3 regions of the Exiguobacterium sp. PHA03 genome follow, and region 3 is predicted to be linked to each of the others. Evidence: a T-box and tRNA genes for the amino acid it is inferred to sense, from the RefSeq annotation. Region 3 holds a T-box; the other regions hold tRNA genes.
The links. A T-box is a leader RNA that pairs with one kind of tRNA and senses whether it is charged. The one in region 3 lies ahead of Q7C19_RS07925 (valine--tRNA ligase), so its partner is inferred to be a tRNA-Val.
Positions count from the first base shown of each region.

Region 1: it encodes a tRNA-Val, which carries the amino acid that the T-box ahead of Q7C19_RS07925 (valine--tRNA ligase) is inferred to sense. The anticodon was not compared.
Region 2: it encodes a tRNA-Val, which carries the amino acid that the T-box ahead of Q7C19_RS07925 (valine--tRNA ligase) is inferred to sense. The anticodon was not compared.

Region 1 covers NZ_JAUTYQ010000004.1:134,685-140,365, forward strand. Annotated here, with positions in the region: partial or broken gene Q7C19_RS14495 (IS3 family transposase) at 1-622, shown strand, start outside; gene Q7C19_RS14500 (hypothetical protein) at 747-1,028, shown strand; gene Q7C19_RS14505 (metallophosphoesterase family protein) at 1,065-1,799, opposite strand; gene Q7C19_RS14510 (PTS sugar transporter subunit IIC) at 2,162-3,184, shown strand; tRNA gene Q7C19_RS14515 (tRNA-Val) at 3,282-3,354, opposite strand; gene Q7C19_RS14520 (efflux RND transporter permease subunit) at 3,539-5,681, shown strand, end outside.
Region 2 covers NZ_JAUTYQ010000004.1:143,939-149,619, reverse strand. Annotated here, with positions in the region: gene Q7C19_RS14575 (polysaccharide deacetylase family protein) at 1-214, opposite strand, end outside; gene yhfH (protein YhfH) at 406-552, opposite strand; gene Q7C19_RS14565 (nitroreductase family protein) at 738-1,364, shown strand; tRNA gene Q7C19_RS14560 (tRNA-Val) at 1,504-1,576, shown strand; gene Q7C19_RS14555 (YdhK family protein) at 1,622-2,173, opposite strand; gene Q7C19_RS14550 (HAMP domain-containing sensor histidine kinase) at 2,322-3,671, shown strand; gene Q7C19_RS14545 (response regulator transcription factor) at 3,673-4,320, shown strand; gene Q7C19_RS14540 (histidine phosphatase family protein) at 4,339-4,905, shown strand; gene Q7C19_RS14535 (phytoene desaturase family protein) at 4,965-5,681, opposite strand, start outside.
Region 3 covers NZ_JAUTYQ010000001.1:1,488,628-1,494,308, forward strand. Annotated here, with positions in the region: gene Q7C19_RS07925 (valine--tRNA ligase) at 1-1,837, opposite strand, end outside; T-box leader at 1,888-2,117, opposite strand; gene hemL (glutamate-1-semialdehyde 2,1-aminomutase) at 2,172-3,482, opposite strand; gene hemB (porphobilinogen synthase) at 3,479-4,468, opposite strand; gene Q7C19_RS07940 (uroporphyrinogen-III synthase) at 4,465-5,145, opposite strand; gene hemC (hydroxymethylbilane synthase) at 5,135-5,681, opposite strand, start outside.

The DNA of each region.
Region 1 (5,681 bases), on a different contig from region 3:
TCGGAATACCGTACAGAAAATCATGCAAAAACACCATCTCCAATGCCGGATCAAGCTGAAACGAAGATGGAAGTCTCAAGGTGAGCGCATCGTAACGGCACCGGATCTCATCAAGCGCGACTTCACAGCAAGTAAACCGAATCAGAAGTGGGTGACGGATATCACCTATATCCAATACGGCAGCACGACGAAATATCTTTCAACTATCATGGACTTATTCAATAACGAAATCATCGCCTACAAGTTATACGAGCATCAACAAATGCCTCTTGTGATCGATACGTTGAAGATAGCGCTTGAGAACCGAAACTATCCCGAAGGGGTCATCCTTCATTCGGACCAAGGCAGTGTCTATACGTCATATGCCTTTCAAGAATTCGTTAAGAGCAATCACCTAATAAGTAGCATGTCTCGTAGAGGAAACTGTTGGGACAACGCAGTTATTGAATCGTTCCACTCTAATTTAAAGTCCGAGGAGTTCCAGTACGTCAAATTTAACTCGCTAAGAGACCATGAGGTCTCTGAACGCGTTATTAATTACTTAAACTACTATAACGAAGAACGAATCCAAGAAAAATTAGGCTACCTGACACCGAAAAGATACGGTGTACTGGCAGCCTAATCAAGGTGTTTTATATGTGTCTCATAGTGCTAGGTCAGTCTATACGTTCATCGATTCGTCACGTTTTTTCCTGCAAGACATATAGTCATCTTTGCTCCTTCCCTTATACTAAAAAAGGAATGGAGTGATGATCGTTTTGAGTTTATCGACCGGAATCATCTTTGTATTACTCGCTTATACACTTATGTCGCTTTACGACATGTGGCAGGTTTACCGGACAACGAGCAAGCTCTGGATATTTGTTTTATTTCTTGCAACACTGATCAGTCTTGTTCTTGCCTTTTTCGTGGCCCCTGTACTTGCACTATTCTTCTACTGGTCACGCCACTCGTTGAAACGAAATATCGGTATCCTGTTACTGATTATCGTCTGCCTCGTCTCAATCATGACGAAACTGTCTGCATGATCGACTTCCTTCATGATCTATTCATGAAGGTTTTTTTCATGATCTATTTCCGAAGAAGAGACGTCGCATCAATTCACGTTCCGGCATTTCTGTTGTATTGAGTACATTTAGAAATGGGCGGTCATCGTAAGGAATCGTCAGGATTTCCGAACGAACTTGTCCTTTTTCTAAAGTGAGGATTGCTACTGGGGCAAGAGCTGTTTCCTGACACCCGATCGCTCCAGGGTTGATGTACAGCGTTTGATCCGTCTCAACTTGTTGTGCTGGATGGTGGTGACCAAAGCCAATGATTCGCGCCTCATTTCCGGAAAAAAGGACGGGTAAGTTTTCTTTCGTTCCATCCACTGCTGGCTTTAAGGGCTCCTCACCGATTTTTTTCGTCTGATCGGCATAGGCATAATGTGTCAGATACATCGTTTGTTCCTGATGGGTGACATTCAATACACGCGGTAAACGCTCCAAATAACTCTGATTCTCCTGCGTCAATGAATCTGCAATCCATTGGTGATGCTCTTTCGCATGTTGGTAACTAGCGGGATAGACATCCCCATGAATCAAAGCAAGGACGCATTCATCATGGTTTCCTGAAATCGTCTGAATATCAGGTCGCTGCCTTAACAAATTGATGACCTCATTATGTTCAGGTCCGATACCGACGAGATCACCGAGGCAATATATAGCATCGATGTCTGAAGACTGATCGAGATAGGACAACACGGCACGCAATGCTGAAGCATTCCCGTGAATATCTGCAAAAATCATTACTTTCATGTAAACGCCTCCATTGTTAGTACATTAGGATTTCCCGATGATAGCGTGAATTCCTATTAGATTTAGAGAAAAAATAAATTGTCAGAAAATATTGATTATTGATCAGAAGCATGTTAGGCTTAGAAAAATTCACAGAGAGGGGCACGATTGAATGATTCCGACGCAACAGCCATTTAACCAAGCCGGACGACTGATTATTCTATGCATGAGGGACTGAAAACTTTTCCGGTGATGAAACGGAAATGATTTTTGGGCCCTCCTTTCGATGCATCGAATGAGGCGCCCGCACAGAATGAGTGGCGCCTATCCCAAAAATGGATAGGCTTTTTTCATGGCAAAAAATAGAGATAGATAGAGAGAGGATGACAACGTTGAAAGAATATGCGATGGATCGAATGGTAAAAGTATCAGCTGGAATGGCGAATGCCGTTCTTGTAACACTCGGTGTCGGACTCCTGATTGAGACGCTCGGCAATTTTTTACATATCCAAATGCTACTGACGATTGGCGGCGTCGCAAAAGTACTGCTTGCTCCTGCACTCGGTGCCGGTATCGCCTTTCAGCTCGGAGGAAACACACTTGTCCTGTTCAGCGCGATGATCGCAGCGACGATAGGTGGTGCTGCGCTTCAATCGACTGCTTCTGGACTCGTTCTTGCCCCCGGTCAGCCAATCAGTGCATTACTCGCAGCTGCGGTCGCTGTATACGTTGGAAAACGCATGACTGGAAAAACAAAATTTGACATGATGGTCATCCCGATGAGTGCTGTGCTTGCCGGTGGTATCACTGGTATCGGTGCTGCTGCCGTAACGACACCACTCCTTACAAAATTCAGCGCTATGATCACCGCTTCAGTCGAATCGTCTCCTATTGCTACATCTCTTGTCATTGCACTCATCTTTAGTGTCTTATTGATGTCTCCCGCTTCGTCCGCTGCACTCGCTATCGCTTTGCAGCTTGATCCTGTAGCAAGTGCCGCTGCACTCATTGGCTGTTCCGCTCAATTCGTTGGCTTCACATTGATGGCATATCGTCAGACGGATCCCGGTGGTTTGATTGCTTCTTTCTTTGTCACACCTAAAGTACAATTCCCGAATATCGTTAAAAATCCACGTCTTGTCGTTGCACCGTTTCTCGCAGCGATGATTTCAGCTCCTGTAGCGACGCTTCTTCTCTCTTTGAAAGTACCATATGAACTCGCTGGACTCGGTTTAAATTCGATGATTGCGCCACTCAATATCTTCGTCAACCAAGGTCCTCAGGCGTTCCTTATCTTCTTCTTGACTGGTGTCGTTTTACCTGGCGTCTTGACACTCGTCTTCTATCGATTGACGACTGTCGCAGGCTGGACGAAGCGTGGCGATCTTCATCTCGAAATCCAATAAAATAATATCTCTACCTTCCAACTATTCCTGATTGATTTCGGGAATAGTTTTTTTAATGCAAAAAAAATCGTTCCTTCGAAAAGGAACGATTTCGGTATGATTCTGACTGGGCTCGAACCAGCGACCTCTACCCTGTCAAGGTAGCGCTCTCCCAGCTGAGCTACAGAATCATGCTGTGTTGTTACTGGGTATATTTTTATTATAGCAGCATATCGAAAGGTGTAAAGCCTTTTTAACAAAAAAAATTATCTTTTTTCAAAAAGATCTTTTTGAATAAAACAGTTTTAAAGTTGCGGGTTCTATGAGTGTCCTCTACTATGTAAATAAGCACATATAAACGAAAGGAGTGTTCATATGAACTTTTTAACCCGATTCAGTTTAAAGAATTCGGTGGCTGTTTTCATCATCGCCATTCTTTTAGTTTTAGGAGGCGTCTATTCTTTCTCGAAATTAAAAGTCGATCAGTTCCCAGAAATCGAATTTCCTCAAATCTCTGTTGAAGCAGTATATCCTGGTGCTTCGCCCGACGATGTCGATAAACAAGTCGTCTCGAAGCTTGAAACTGCTTTGAAAGGAATCGAAGGAGCTACTAAGCTGACAAGCTCTTCTTATGAAAGCATCGGTATCTTAAACATCGAATTCCCGTTCGATACTGATATGGATAAAGTCGAACAACAGATTGATGCTGCAATCCAAGATGCGAATCTACCAGAGGAAGCAACAACGAAATTAAATCGTCTGTCCTTTGGATCGTTCCCAATCTATAATATCTCTTTCTTTAGTAAGGATGGTAAAGACATCGAAAAAATCCTCAAGGACGATATCGAACCTGAACTTAATAAGATTCCAGGAATCAATAGCGTTTCCGTTGGTGGCTACAAAGATGATCTCGTTCAAATCACCGTCGATAATCAGAAAGCAACAGAAGCAGGACTCTCGCTCTCAAGTATCAAGGAACAAATCAACGGAAAGTATGTCTCGTTCCCATCTGGTCAGCTATCAGAAAACGATTCAAAAATACCGATTCGCGTTGAGGAAAAACTAGAAAATCTAGATAAACTAAAAAATCTACAATTGACACCCGTTGCAGGTGCGACTAGTTCAGCTAGTAGCGATCAAACAGGTGGTTCATCTGCTGGCGGTCCACCACAAGGTGCAACACAAGGACCACCAAGTACAACAGGTGGAGCAGCTACAGATCAGGCGTCTGAACCTGCAGAACCGATTCGTCTAGAAGATATTGCAAAAATCGAAGCAGTCTCGCAACAAAGCGAAAAAACACGTTACGATTTAAAAGATTCCTTATCGATGGCAATCACGAAAAAACAAGATGCCAATACGGTCGAAATCGCAGATGAAGTCACGAAGATCCTTAATAAATATGACGATCAAGTCGACTATACGATTGGGATCGATTCAGCGAAGGATATCGAGGAATCCGTCGCGACACTCGTCAAAGAAGGATTACTTGGTGCCCTCTTTGCCTCTCTCGCTGTACTCTTGTTCTTACGAAATATTCGCGCAACGATTATTGCCATCGTCTCGATTCCTTTATCGTTACTCATTGCTGCTATCTTCTTGAACTGGCAAGATATTTCTCTGAACATCATGACACTTGGCGGGATGGCCGTTGCGGTCGGTCGTGTCGTTGATGATAGTATCGTCGTTATCGAGAACATCTTCCGGCGTGTTCGAAAATCCGAATCCGGTATGACGGATGAGATCATCGAACAATCGACAAAAGAGATTTTAAAAGCAATCACGTCATCGACGCTAACGACCGTCGTCGTCTTCCTGCCAATCGGATTCGTCGGTGGAATCACTGGTAAGTTCTTCTTACCGTTTGCTTTGACAATTATTTTCTCATTACTTGCTTCACTACTCGTTGCGATCACGATCGTACCGATTCTTGCGAAATTTGCCTTTAAGAAGGTTCCAGCAGAAGAAAAAGAAGGTGCTCTTCAACGGTGGTATGGCAAGCTGATTGAAAAGTCACTCTCGCATAAGGCGACGATCTTAATTGTATCGTTCATTCTTCTCGGCGGTTCTCTAGCGATCGTTCCACGTCTCGGCTTTACGTTCATTCCGAACGAAGCCTCAAAGACACTAACGGCATCGCTTGAACTTCCGGCTGCCACATCGCTCGAGAAAACGAGCGACGTCTCATTTGAGATGGAACAGATGTTTGATAAAGAACAAGCAATCGCTGACGTCACGACGTCTGTCGGAGCACGAGACTTTACGACAGGCTTACGTCTCGATAATAAAGCAAGTTATTTCTTGAACCTGAAGGACGGCGCGAACGTTGAGCAAACGATCAAATCACTTGAGACACAGATGGAGGACATCGCTCAAGAGGAAAACGTCAATGTCAAAATCAGCGTAGCTGAATTATCAACAGGTGGTCCTCCGTCGAACAACAACGTCGATGTCGACCTGTTCTCGAACGATCTCGAAGCGCTTCAAAAAGCTGCGAAATTAGTCGAGGATAATATGT
Region 2 (5,681 bases), on a different contig from region 3:
CTTTTTCCATATTGACGACAGGGACTTCAGTAATGGATTTACCTGTCGTAATGGATTGTTGTTCAGGAGTAAATACGTATCGATAAGCGACATATCCCCCAACTCCGAGAAAGACAAGTGTGAGAAGTAAGAAGAACCGAGGGAAAAACTTTCTTTTTTTTGTCCGCGGTCGTGGACCGAGTTCGCTAGCGTGGCTTGAGGTAAATGGATCCATCGTTGTCTGTCGCTCCTTTTGTCAAAAATATCATATACAGATAATGTAACATTCTGACTGTTTCTTTTGTAACAAACAGATGACAAAAAGATGACGAAAAATCGATTTTTCTAAAAAATATCGATTTATTTAGAAGAAGTTTGTAAGAAATAAAAAAACAACCACTGAATAAGTGATTGTTTCATGTGTTATTAGTGTTCTGTTACAGCACACTCATCGCATTCCGTTTGATAGGATTCACATTGTTCATCCATCTCTTTTCCGCAATGGGCACACGTCTTGACGGGAAGCTCACGATAGAATGCAGCAGATGCTTCTTGGTAAAGGGGTTGTTCCATGTGTTTTTTCCTCCTTCAAAATAAACGCAATGGTCTTTTTCTTGTTTTTATTGTATTAGTACAGAAGTTTAATGTCAACTATTGTTTTATAACAGTAAATTCGTTTGAAGTATTGATAGAGGACAATAAAAAAGAGACATGCTACGATATCTAAGTAATCTGATAATAATAAGGGGGATTTACACATGACACAGGCAACACTTGATACAATGCATGTCTTAACAGAAAGACGTTCCGTTCGTCATTACGACGAAACGTTCAAACTTTCAAAACAGGAAGTGGAAGAACTATTAGAATGGACGACAGCGGCGCCGAGTGCTTGGAATTTGCAACACTGGCATTTCACGGTCTTCCATTCAGAAGAAGCGAAGCAACAGCTTGCACCGATCGCATACAATCAGCCGGCTATCACTTCGGCTTCAGCAATCATTGCGATTCTAGGGGATGTTCAAGCCAATCGAAACTACAATCCGGTTTATGGTCCGGCAGTAGAAGCGGGTGGTATGACAGAAGAATTGTTCGATTCGATCAAAGAACAAGTAGAAGGCGCTTATCAAAGTGAAGCGTATGGTCGCGACGCGGCAATGTCGAATGCGAGTCTTGCTGCGATGCAATTGATGCTTGCGGCAGAAGCGCGTGGATTATCAACACTCGCAATGGGTGGATTTGATCATCAACGTTTTACGGAAACGTTTATTACCGAATCACGGTATGTACCGGTCATGTTAATTGCTGTCGGTAAAGCGGTCGAAAATGCAAAAAAACGTCCAGCACTCCGTTTACCGATCGATCGAGTATCAACCTTCCTGTAAGTCATTCAAAATGGAGGAAGCGGGGGGCAATTCCTCCATTTTAATTTTTTTATTTTTTTTCGGAAAAAGACTTGTCAGCCTTTTAGTTTCTTGATATATTAATACATGTCCTAGCAAGTACATTACGTACTGCAAACATGATTCTGTAGCTCAGCTGGGAGAGCGCTACCTTGACAGGGTAGAGGTCGCTGGTTCGAGCCCAGTCAGAATCATACCGAAAGCCCGCTTCTCCTTTATAGGAAAAGCGGGTTTTTTTATTATTTCTTTATCTCATCCTCGGTGACCCATTTATGATTTTTCACCATCTCTCCACCGTCCGTTGGTTCATAGTTCACCATGTAGACAGTCGTTTCTTTTACTTCATCAATCGTCGCTTTAGCTCCATCCATACCTTTCATATGATCTGCCTTGACAGTCGTTTCATCACCAACTTGCAGTGGCTTAGTTGGAACTGGATCAAGTTCTTCCTGAATGACCCATTTGTGATTTTTCACCATCTTTCCACCAGTAGTCGGTTTATAACTGATCGCATAGACGACAGTATCATAAGCACCGGCAATCGTTGCTTTTGCTCCGTTCATTCCGTCCATATGATTCGTCGTCAAAGTGACATTACTGCCTCTCGGATAAGTCGGATCACTAGCTTTCTTTAAACCAGACGGTACCTTTCCGTCACTCGAATGCATCATATCTCCATGTGACATGTCGTGTGAGTCACTATTACTTCCATCGTTATTGGCGGATCCACATGCACCGAGCCAAATCGTAGAACTAAGAGCAAGTACAGTTAACGTCAATGATTTTTTCATATTAAAACCCTCCTGAAGTCATTAGTCTTCTTTACTATACCCAGCGTATGTGCAAATCGTGTGCAGATGAGGTGACAGTTTCGTTTGTCTGCATCGATCGCGTTTTTTTTAGCTATACTAAAAGTGGAGAGAAAAAGGAGGAATCGTCATGCGTCGTATTTCATACTCAGTTGGAGGAATCGTGCTTTCGGCATTTTTAATTTGTGGCAGTGTGTTGTTCGGGACATTGTATTATCAGTTGTCTCAAACACGAACGCAGGAAGTAGTAGACGGTTTACTGAACCGAGGAAATACACACCGTGATGTCCTTGTCGATTCCTATGACCAAACGACGATGCGCCATGTCAGCATGATGGAAGCAGATTCATCGTTTACTGTGGTGATCACTGATGCAGATGGAAAACAACTTGAAGCGTCACGACCTTTGTCGAATGAGATGAAGAGCATGTTAGAGCATACGGATTTTGATTACCGTCAACAAGGAAAAATCGTGACGATGCGTGACTTTTTAATGACGGACAGTCCCATCACCATTAACGGGGAACATCGTGGTCATGTATTCATGTTCGCTTCTAAAGCAATCGTAGATCACGTACTTGATCCGTTGAAACAGCAGTTTTTCCAAGTGGGTCTGCTAGCGCTTTTATTAGCAGGTGCTGCAAGCATTTGGACGACCCGACTCATTTCTCGTCCGTTGATTCAGATGGAAAAAGCGACAGCGCGTCTATTGGATGGGGAAGGTGGAGAGTTGCCGATTGATCGAAAAGATGAACTGGGACAATTGGCGCGTTCGATTCAGCAATTAAAACAAGATCTCGATTTTTTGAATCGGGAACGATCCGAATTTTTAGCAACCGTATCTCATGAACTACGAACACCATTGACATATATAAAGGGATACGCGGATATTCTCGAACGCCAAACGTTGACGCCGGATGAGCAACAACGCTACATTACGATCATTCGAGAAGAAAGTCAGCAAATGAATGAATGGATTGAGCAATTGTTTTGGTTAGCACGAATTGACGCCAATGCTTTTATGATGGAGCGAAAACCTGTCGATGTCGAAGACTTGATTCATCAAGTGATACGATTGATGCGTCCAGACATCGAACAAGAAAATGTTTCGTTCGAGATAGAAGGTGAGCGATTAGAAGTGATGGGTGACGCTCAGCAGCTCCGTCAGATGATCGTGAATATCATTGAAAATGCACGGCGACATACGACGTCGGGAAAAATTATCGTTCGTTATGGTGTCAACGCATTAGGGGCTTTCATTCAAATCGAAGATACAGGAGAAGGGATCGCTGCAGAATCTTTACCTCATGTAACGAAACGGCTCTACCGAACGGAAGCATCTCGTTCTCGAAAACATGGAGGAACTGGAATCGGACTCTCCATCGTTGAAGCAATTGCTCAAACACATGGAGCAGAATTGAACATCAAGAGTCAACTTGGACATGGAACACAAGTGACACTGCAGTGGAAGGAGAAATAAAATGCCGCATGTATTGATCGTAGATGATGAACCAAGAATGCTTGAACTGCTCAAACTGTATATTCAGCCGTATGGATATACGTGTCAGCTTGTGGATTCTGCGCAACAAGCTCTTGATCTCTGCCGTCAGCACGTATTCGACCTGATTTTACTAGATGTCATGATGCCGGATATGGATGGCTGGACATGTTGTCGTCTCATTCGAGAACACTCTAACATCCCGATCTTGATGGTTACGGCTCGGAATCAACGGGAAGACATCATTCGGACACGAGAAGTAGGAGCGAATGATTACATATCAAAACCGATTCAAGAAGGGGAACTGATCGGGCGAATGGAAGTTTTATTACAGCAACAGTATGATGGTCTATCCTATGACCGGGAAAGCTATCGTTGTAGTTACCTCCAACAAAAGATTTCGTTAACGAAAACGGAATTTGAGTTGTTAGGTGTATTTTTGGATTCTCCACGACGTGTTTGGACACGGGATCAGCTGACGACGATGTTATGGGGAGCGGAAGCGTCTGTAGACGAGCGGACAATCGACTCGCATATCAGACATTTAAGAGAAAAACTACGTGTTTGCGGTTTTCCAATCGAACAGCATCTGGAAACGGTTCGCGGAATCGGATACCGCTGGATACACTAGTAAGAAGGAGATTCAAACATGACGACACTCTATTTCGTACGGCACGCACATTCGACATACTCACCGGATGAACGGAGACGTCCACTTTCCGATAAAGGACAGACAGATGCAAGACGTTTACTTGAAACGTTTCAAGAAATTCCAATCGACAGATTCTATAGTAGTCCGTATCAGCGGGCGATCGAGACGGTTGCACCGCTCGCGGAGGCACGTCGACAACCAATTATTGAGGTAGAAGAACTAAGAGAGCGATTACTAGCACCTGGAGAGCTTGACGGTTTTCAGGAGGCGGTTATGTATGTATGGCAACATCCGAACGATAATCCATTCGGGGGCGAAACGAACAAAGAAGCAGCGCAACGCATTCGGCAATTCATCGATGAACTGGTGGAGAAGCATTCCGACGAAATAGTTGTTCTTGGAACACATGGAAACATCATGGTGTTACTTCTCGAAACATTCGATCCGACATTTGATTATACATTTTGGAAATCCTTACCGATGCCAGCCGTGTGCCGGTTGGAAGTGAAATCAGGAGGAGAGGTAGATATTCACGTCGTACCACTTTTGACGAATGTAAAGTAAAAAAAGAGACGGAACTGATGAGTAAATCAGTTTCCGTCTCTTTTGTAATCAAAGAAATCTTAAGGCGTAGGAATAGCACCTTCATGTTTTCGGATCAAATCAGCTGTTAATTGACCGGATAAGGTGACCATTGGCACACCGCCGCCTGGGTGTGTAGAACCACCAACGAAATAAAGTCCTTCGTATAACTCGCTCTTCGATGGAATCTTGAATCCACCATTTTTCTTCCGATCAGCTGCGACACCATAAATCGATCCACCGTTTGGACCATATAAGTCCTTCAGATCTTCTGGGGTGAAGCGATATTCAAACTCGATTGATTCCCGAAGACCGTAAAGTCCCATTCGTTCGAGTTTATCAAGAACAACTTCACGATAAGCATCCCAGTCGACCTCACCTTTTTGGAGTGTTAGAGGAGGGACATGCGTCAAGACGAACAGATTATCTTTTCCATCGGGCGCTTGCGAAGCATCAGATTTCGACGAGACCCCAACATAAATCGTCGGATCCTCAGGAGGCGTTCCTTCTTTGAACATTTGAACGAATTCGCGCTCTGGATTTTCTGAGAAAAAGAAGTTGTGATGTGCTAGTCCACTGTACTCACGGTTCACACCAAGTAATAATACGAGTCCAGAAACAGAGGGAGCAAACGATGCCTGTAATTTTTTTGCCTGCTTCCGGGCTTTTTTCTCAGGTACGATTCGTTCGTAAGTCGGGATGACCTCAAGATTTGAGACGACGATGTCGGCTGCATGGAACGTACCATTCGAAAGGAC
Region 3 (5,681 bases):
AACGTGTCAGGATCCACTTATCTGCGAGTGATTTTTCGCCTGTCAAATCAATCTGATCAAACGTTAAATCGTCCATGTTCATCAAGGCAAAACGGCTTGCGTTCCATAGTTTGTTCGAGAAGTTCCACGTTGCTTCAATCTTTTCCCAGTAGAAGCGGAGGTCGTTGCCTGGTGTCGATCCAGTCGTTAAGAACCAACGCAGTGAATCAGCACCGTATTTCTCGATGACATCCATCGGATCAATCCCATTTCCGAGGGATTTCGACATTTTGCGTCCTTCCGAATCACGAATCAATCCGTGGATCAAGACGTCTTGGAATGGACGTTGTCCCGTGAATTCATACGATTGGAAGATCATCCGTGATACCCAGAAGGCGATGATGTCGTATCCCGTAACCAGTGTCGATGTCGGGAAGTATTTCTGATAATCTGCTGCGTCCGTATTCGGCCAACCCATCGTTGAGAACGGCCAAAGGGCTGAAGAGAACCATGTATCGAGAACATCGTTGTCTTGCTCCCAGTTCTCGAGATCGGCTGGTGCTTCCTTGCCAACGTATACTTCGCCTGTTTCTTTATGGTACCAAGCCGGAATCCGGTGTCCCCACCACAGTTGACGGCTAACACACCAGTCACGGATATTTTCCATCCAGCGTACGTATGTGTTTTCAAAGCGTTGTGGAACGAAGTTGACCTTGTCTGGTCCTTGTTGTTCCTCGAGTGCTTTTTGCGCGAGTGGTTCCATTTTGACGAACCATTGTAATGAGAGATACGGCTCGACGATTGCATCTGAACGTTCCGAGTGACCAACAGAGTGCAAGTGTGGTTCGATTTTGATTAGAACACCTTCTGCTTTTAAATCTTCAACGATTTGTTTCCGGCATTCGAAACGATCCATGCCTTCGTATTTACCTGCATTCTCGTTCATCGTTCCATCTTCATTCATGACGAGGACACGTGGTAATTCGTGGCGGTTACCGACTTCGAAGTCGTTCGGGTCGTGTGCAGGTGTAATCTTCACGACACCTGTACCGAACTCCATGTCGACATATTCATCCGCAACAATCGGAATCTCGCGACCAACAATTGGTAACGTGATCGTTTTTCCGACGAGGTGAGCGTAACGCTCATCCTTCGGGTTCACGGCAATCGCTGTATCACCAAGCATCGTCTCAGGACGTGTCGTCGCTAGTTCAACATGACCTGAACCGTCCGTCAGTGGATAGCTGAGGTGGTAAAACGCCCCTTCGATATCCTTGTAGATGACTTCGATATCCGAGATCGCTGTTTTCGTCGCTGGGTCCCAGTTAACGATGTATTCGCCACGATAGATCAAGCCTTTTTCGTAAAGTTTAACGAAGACTTCTTGAACTGCTTCTGACAACCCTTCGTCGAGCGTGAAGCGTTCACGCGAGTAATCGAGTCCAAGACCGAGTTTTGCCCATTGTGCACGGATCGTTGACGCATACTCTTCTTTCCATGCCCAAGATTGCTCGAGGAATTTCTCACGACCCATTTCAAGACGTGATTTCCCTTCTGCCCGCAGTTTTTGTTCGACTTTTGCTTGCGTCGCGATACCGGCATGGTCCATTCCTGGTAAATAAAGAACGTCAAATCCTTGCATCCGTTTCATCCGCGTCAGCATGTCTTGTAACGTCGTGTCCCACGCGTGACCAAGGTGTAATTTACCTGTGACGTTCGGGGGTGGAATGACGATCGTGTACGGCTCTTTTTCTGGATCTTGATCGGCTTTGAAATAGTCACCTCTCACCCAAAAGTCGTACCATTTTTCTTCCGTTGCCTGCGGATCATACTTCGTTGGCATTGATAATTCCTGCATCTTGATCGCTCCCTTTTTGTCCATAATAAAAACGGCTTCTCTCGTCCTATGCTAAGGACGAAAGAAAGCCGTTGCTTTTTTCCGCGGTACCACCTTAGTTCATCCAACATCGGATGCCCTCGAGCCACGTAACGTGTGGAGGACGGATATCGCTCGTAAGACTCACGATACCAGCTCGTGGGGTGACCTTCCTCCTGTTCGTCCGTCACATCTTTCAGCCAAGGATGTGTTCTCTACGCCGGTACGAATACAGGACTACTCTTCCCGTCATCGCTGTTGCCATTTTCTTCTTTATTCATTTTAGCCGAGAGTTCAAGCAATCGTCAAGAACTGCTTAACGATCGAACTCAACTTGGAGTTCCTTGAACGTCAATTCGACGGCTTCAATCGTCTGTTCGATATCTTCGTCCGTATGGGCAATCGAGAGGAAGAGACCTTCGAATTGTGATGGTGGTAAGAAGACACCACGCGCCGCCATCTTTTGATAATACGAACGGAACATCTCAAGGTTCGATGTTTTCGCTTTTTCGAAGTTCGTGACACGTTCATCCGTGAAGAAGACACCAAACATCGCACCCGCACGGTTCGTCGTCAGTGGAATGTTATATTTCGCCGCAGCATTCAGGTAGCCTTCAGACAGACGGCTCGCTTTCCAGTCGAACTCTTCATAGTGCTCGGGTTTCAATTGCGTCAGTGTCGCTAGACCCGCTGCCATCGCAAGTGGGTTCCCGGATAACGTACCTGCTTGATAAATTGGACCTTGTGGTGCGATCTGTTCCATGATGTCACGACGTCCGCCATAAGCACCGACTGGCATTCCGCCGCCGATGACTTTACCGAGACACGTGATATCCGGCGTGACACCGAAGTGTCCTTGCGCACAGTGGAATCCGACACGGAAACCAGTCATGACTTCGTCAAAAATTAATAACGCACCGTTTTCTGATGTGATTTCCCGTAAGCCTTCAAGGAATCCTGGTTCTGGTGGCACGAAGCCCATGTTCCCAGCAGCCGGTTCGACGATGACACCCGCGATATCGTCGCCGTGTTTTTCAAACGCGATCCGGACAGCATCCAAATCGTTGTAAGGAACCGTCAGTGTCATGCTCGCAATTTGCGCTGGAACGCCTGGTGAATCCGGTAGTCCAAGTGTCGCGACACCTGAACCTGCTTTAATCAAGAGTGAGTCCCCATGACCGTGGTAACAGCCTTCGAACTTCAAGATTTTTGTCCGACCTGTATAGCCGCGCGCGAGACGAAGGGCAGCCATCGTCGCTTCTGTACCCGAATTGACCATCCGGACGACTTCGACCGACGGTACACGACTGATGACGACTTCCGCCATCGCTGATTCGATTTCTGTTGGTGTCCCGTAACTCCAGCCACGCGTCGCTTGTTCTTGAATCGCTGACGTGACGATTGGATCGGCATGACCGAGAATCATCGGTCCCCATGACAGGACGTAATCGATATACTCTTTTCCGTCGATATCATAGAGCTTTGATCCTTTCGCATGATCTGCGAAAATTGGTGTCATCCCGACCGATTTATAAGCACGCACTGGACTGTTGACACCACCCGGCATGAGCGGGAGTGCCCGCTCGAACGCTTCTTTTGATTTTGAGTTCTGGTTAATTAAGCTCATTTCGACCCCTCCAGGTAACGACAAATGTCTTTTGCGAAATAGGTGATAATTAAATCAGCTCCTGCTCGTTTAAAGCCAAGCATCGTCTCAAGGACGATTCGTTCTTCGTCGATCCAGCCGTTCAGGGCTGCAGCTTTGACCATCGCATACTCACCCGATACGTTATACGCAACGATTGGTAGATCAATCCGCTCGCGCACATCACGAATGATGTCCATGAACGCAAGCGCAGGTTTGACGATCATGAAGTCAGCTCCTTGATCGACGTCCGCTGTTGCTTCTCGGAACGCTTCGCGACGGTTTGCTGGGTCCATTTGGTAGCCTTTCCGGTCGCCTTCTCCTGGTGCCGAGTTTGCCGCGTCACGGAATGGACCATAATAAGCAGATGCATATTTAACGCCATAGCTCATGACCGGAATATGGCTGAAGCCGTTCTCGTCCAACCCTTGACGAATCGCTGCGACGAATCCGTCCATCATTGATGATGGAGCGATGACATCGGCACCCGCCTGAGCTTGTGAGATGGCTGTTTTGACGTGAAGCGGTAATGACGCATCATTATCGACCGTTCCGTCCGCAACGATTCCACAGTGACCTGTCGACGTATATTCACATAAGCATGTGTCGGCAATGACCGTTAGCTGCGGAGCAACTTTTTTGACGAGACGTGTTGCCTCTTGAACGATCCCGTGATCGTGAAACGCACCTGATCCTTGCTCGTCTTTTAAGTGGTCGTGCGGGACACCGAATAAGATGACGGATTCGATTCCGAGTGCGACGACTTCTTCGATCTCAGCCGTCAGATGATCGAGTGATAAGTTGAAGACGCCAGGCATCGAGCTGACTTCGCGTTTGATATCTTCGCCTTCAGCAACGAAGATCGGATAAATCAAATCCGATTTATGCAACTGGTTCTCGCGGACGAGTGACCGGAGTGATGCGGTATGACGTAAACGACGGTGACGTGCGTATTCTAATGTGTTCATGCTGATTCCTCCTCAATGATACGATCAATCATGCCGTCCACCGTGAATTCACGGGCGACATGAATCGGTTGAAGTCCGGCTGCTTTTGCTGCTTGCTCCGTGATCGTCCCGATGACGATGAAGGTCGTCTTCAGGTCTAGCGGAGCAATCGCTTCGACAGCGGAAGGACTCTGCAGTCCAATATAGGTGGCATTTCTGATAAGAGCTTCAGGTAGTCGACGGGTGACGGTTTCATAGGTGATAATATCCTCGATCGTATATCGATTCAGTTTTCGTAACTGATCGACCGGTGCTTGCCGCGATCGGTTCCCTCGCGCAAAAACGATATGATCGCCGTCAGACAAGTGTGGTCCCAGTTCTGCGACGAGTGCGTCTCCTGTAAAGGTTGACGGACAAAAGTCGGCTGTTCGACCATACTTCGCAAGTGCATCTGCTGTCTTTCGTCCAACGACCGCGATACGCGTTTCTGCTAATTCAGGCAATGCATCAGCAACCCGGTGGACGCCATTCGGACTCGTCACGATGAGCCAATCAATTCCCTTCGGCAACGTAAACGAAACAGGTCGCGTTTCAATGACTGGATAATGCACTGACTCGATTGCGACGTCACGCAGTCGCGCCATCTGCTCGTTCGTCGGTGGTCGACTTCCCGTGAACAATACCTGCTTACAAGTCATCCGGAAGTGTTGCGAGAATCTCACGACCGCCCGAAGCAAGCAGACGTTCGGCAACGTCTTGACCGAGATGCATCGGGTCAAGACCTGATTCGCGTTCGATTAGAATTTGCTCCCCATCGACGGATCCGATGAATCCGACAAGTGTCGTTGACATGTCTTCGTTGATCGTCGCGAATCCACCGACAGGAACGTGACAGCTACCTTCGATGGCTGCTAGGAAAGCGCGTTCTGCGTATGCCACTTTTTCTGTCATCTGATCATGGATCAGGTGCAGGAGATCACGTACTTCTTGATCATGTTCGCGACATTCGATACCGAGGATTCCTTGACCGACAGCTGGAATCATGTCTTCTGTTGAAAGATATTCCGATACGACATCTTCAGACCAACCCATCCGTTTTAAACCAGCTGCTGCAAGCAGAATCCCGTCAAACGGACCATTTTTTAATTTATCAAGTCGTGTATCGATGTTCCCGCGAATCGATTCGATTTTTAAATCAGGGCGGAGTTTTAGCAATTGTGATCCACGACGTAAG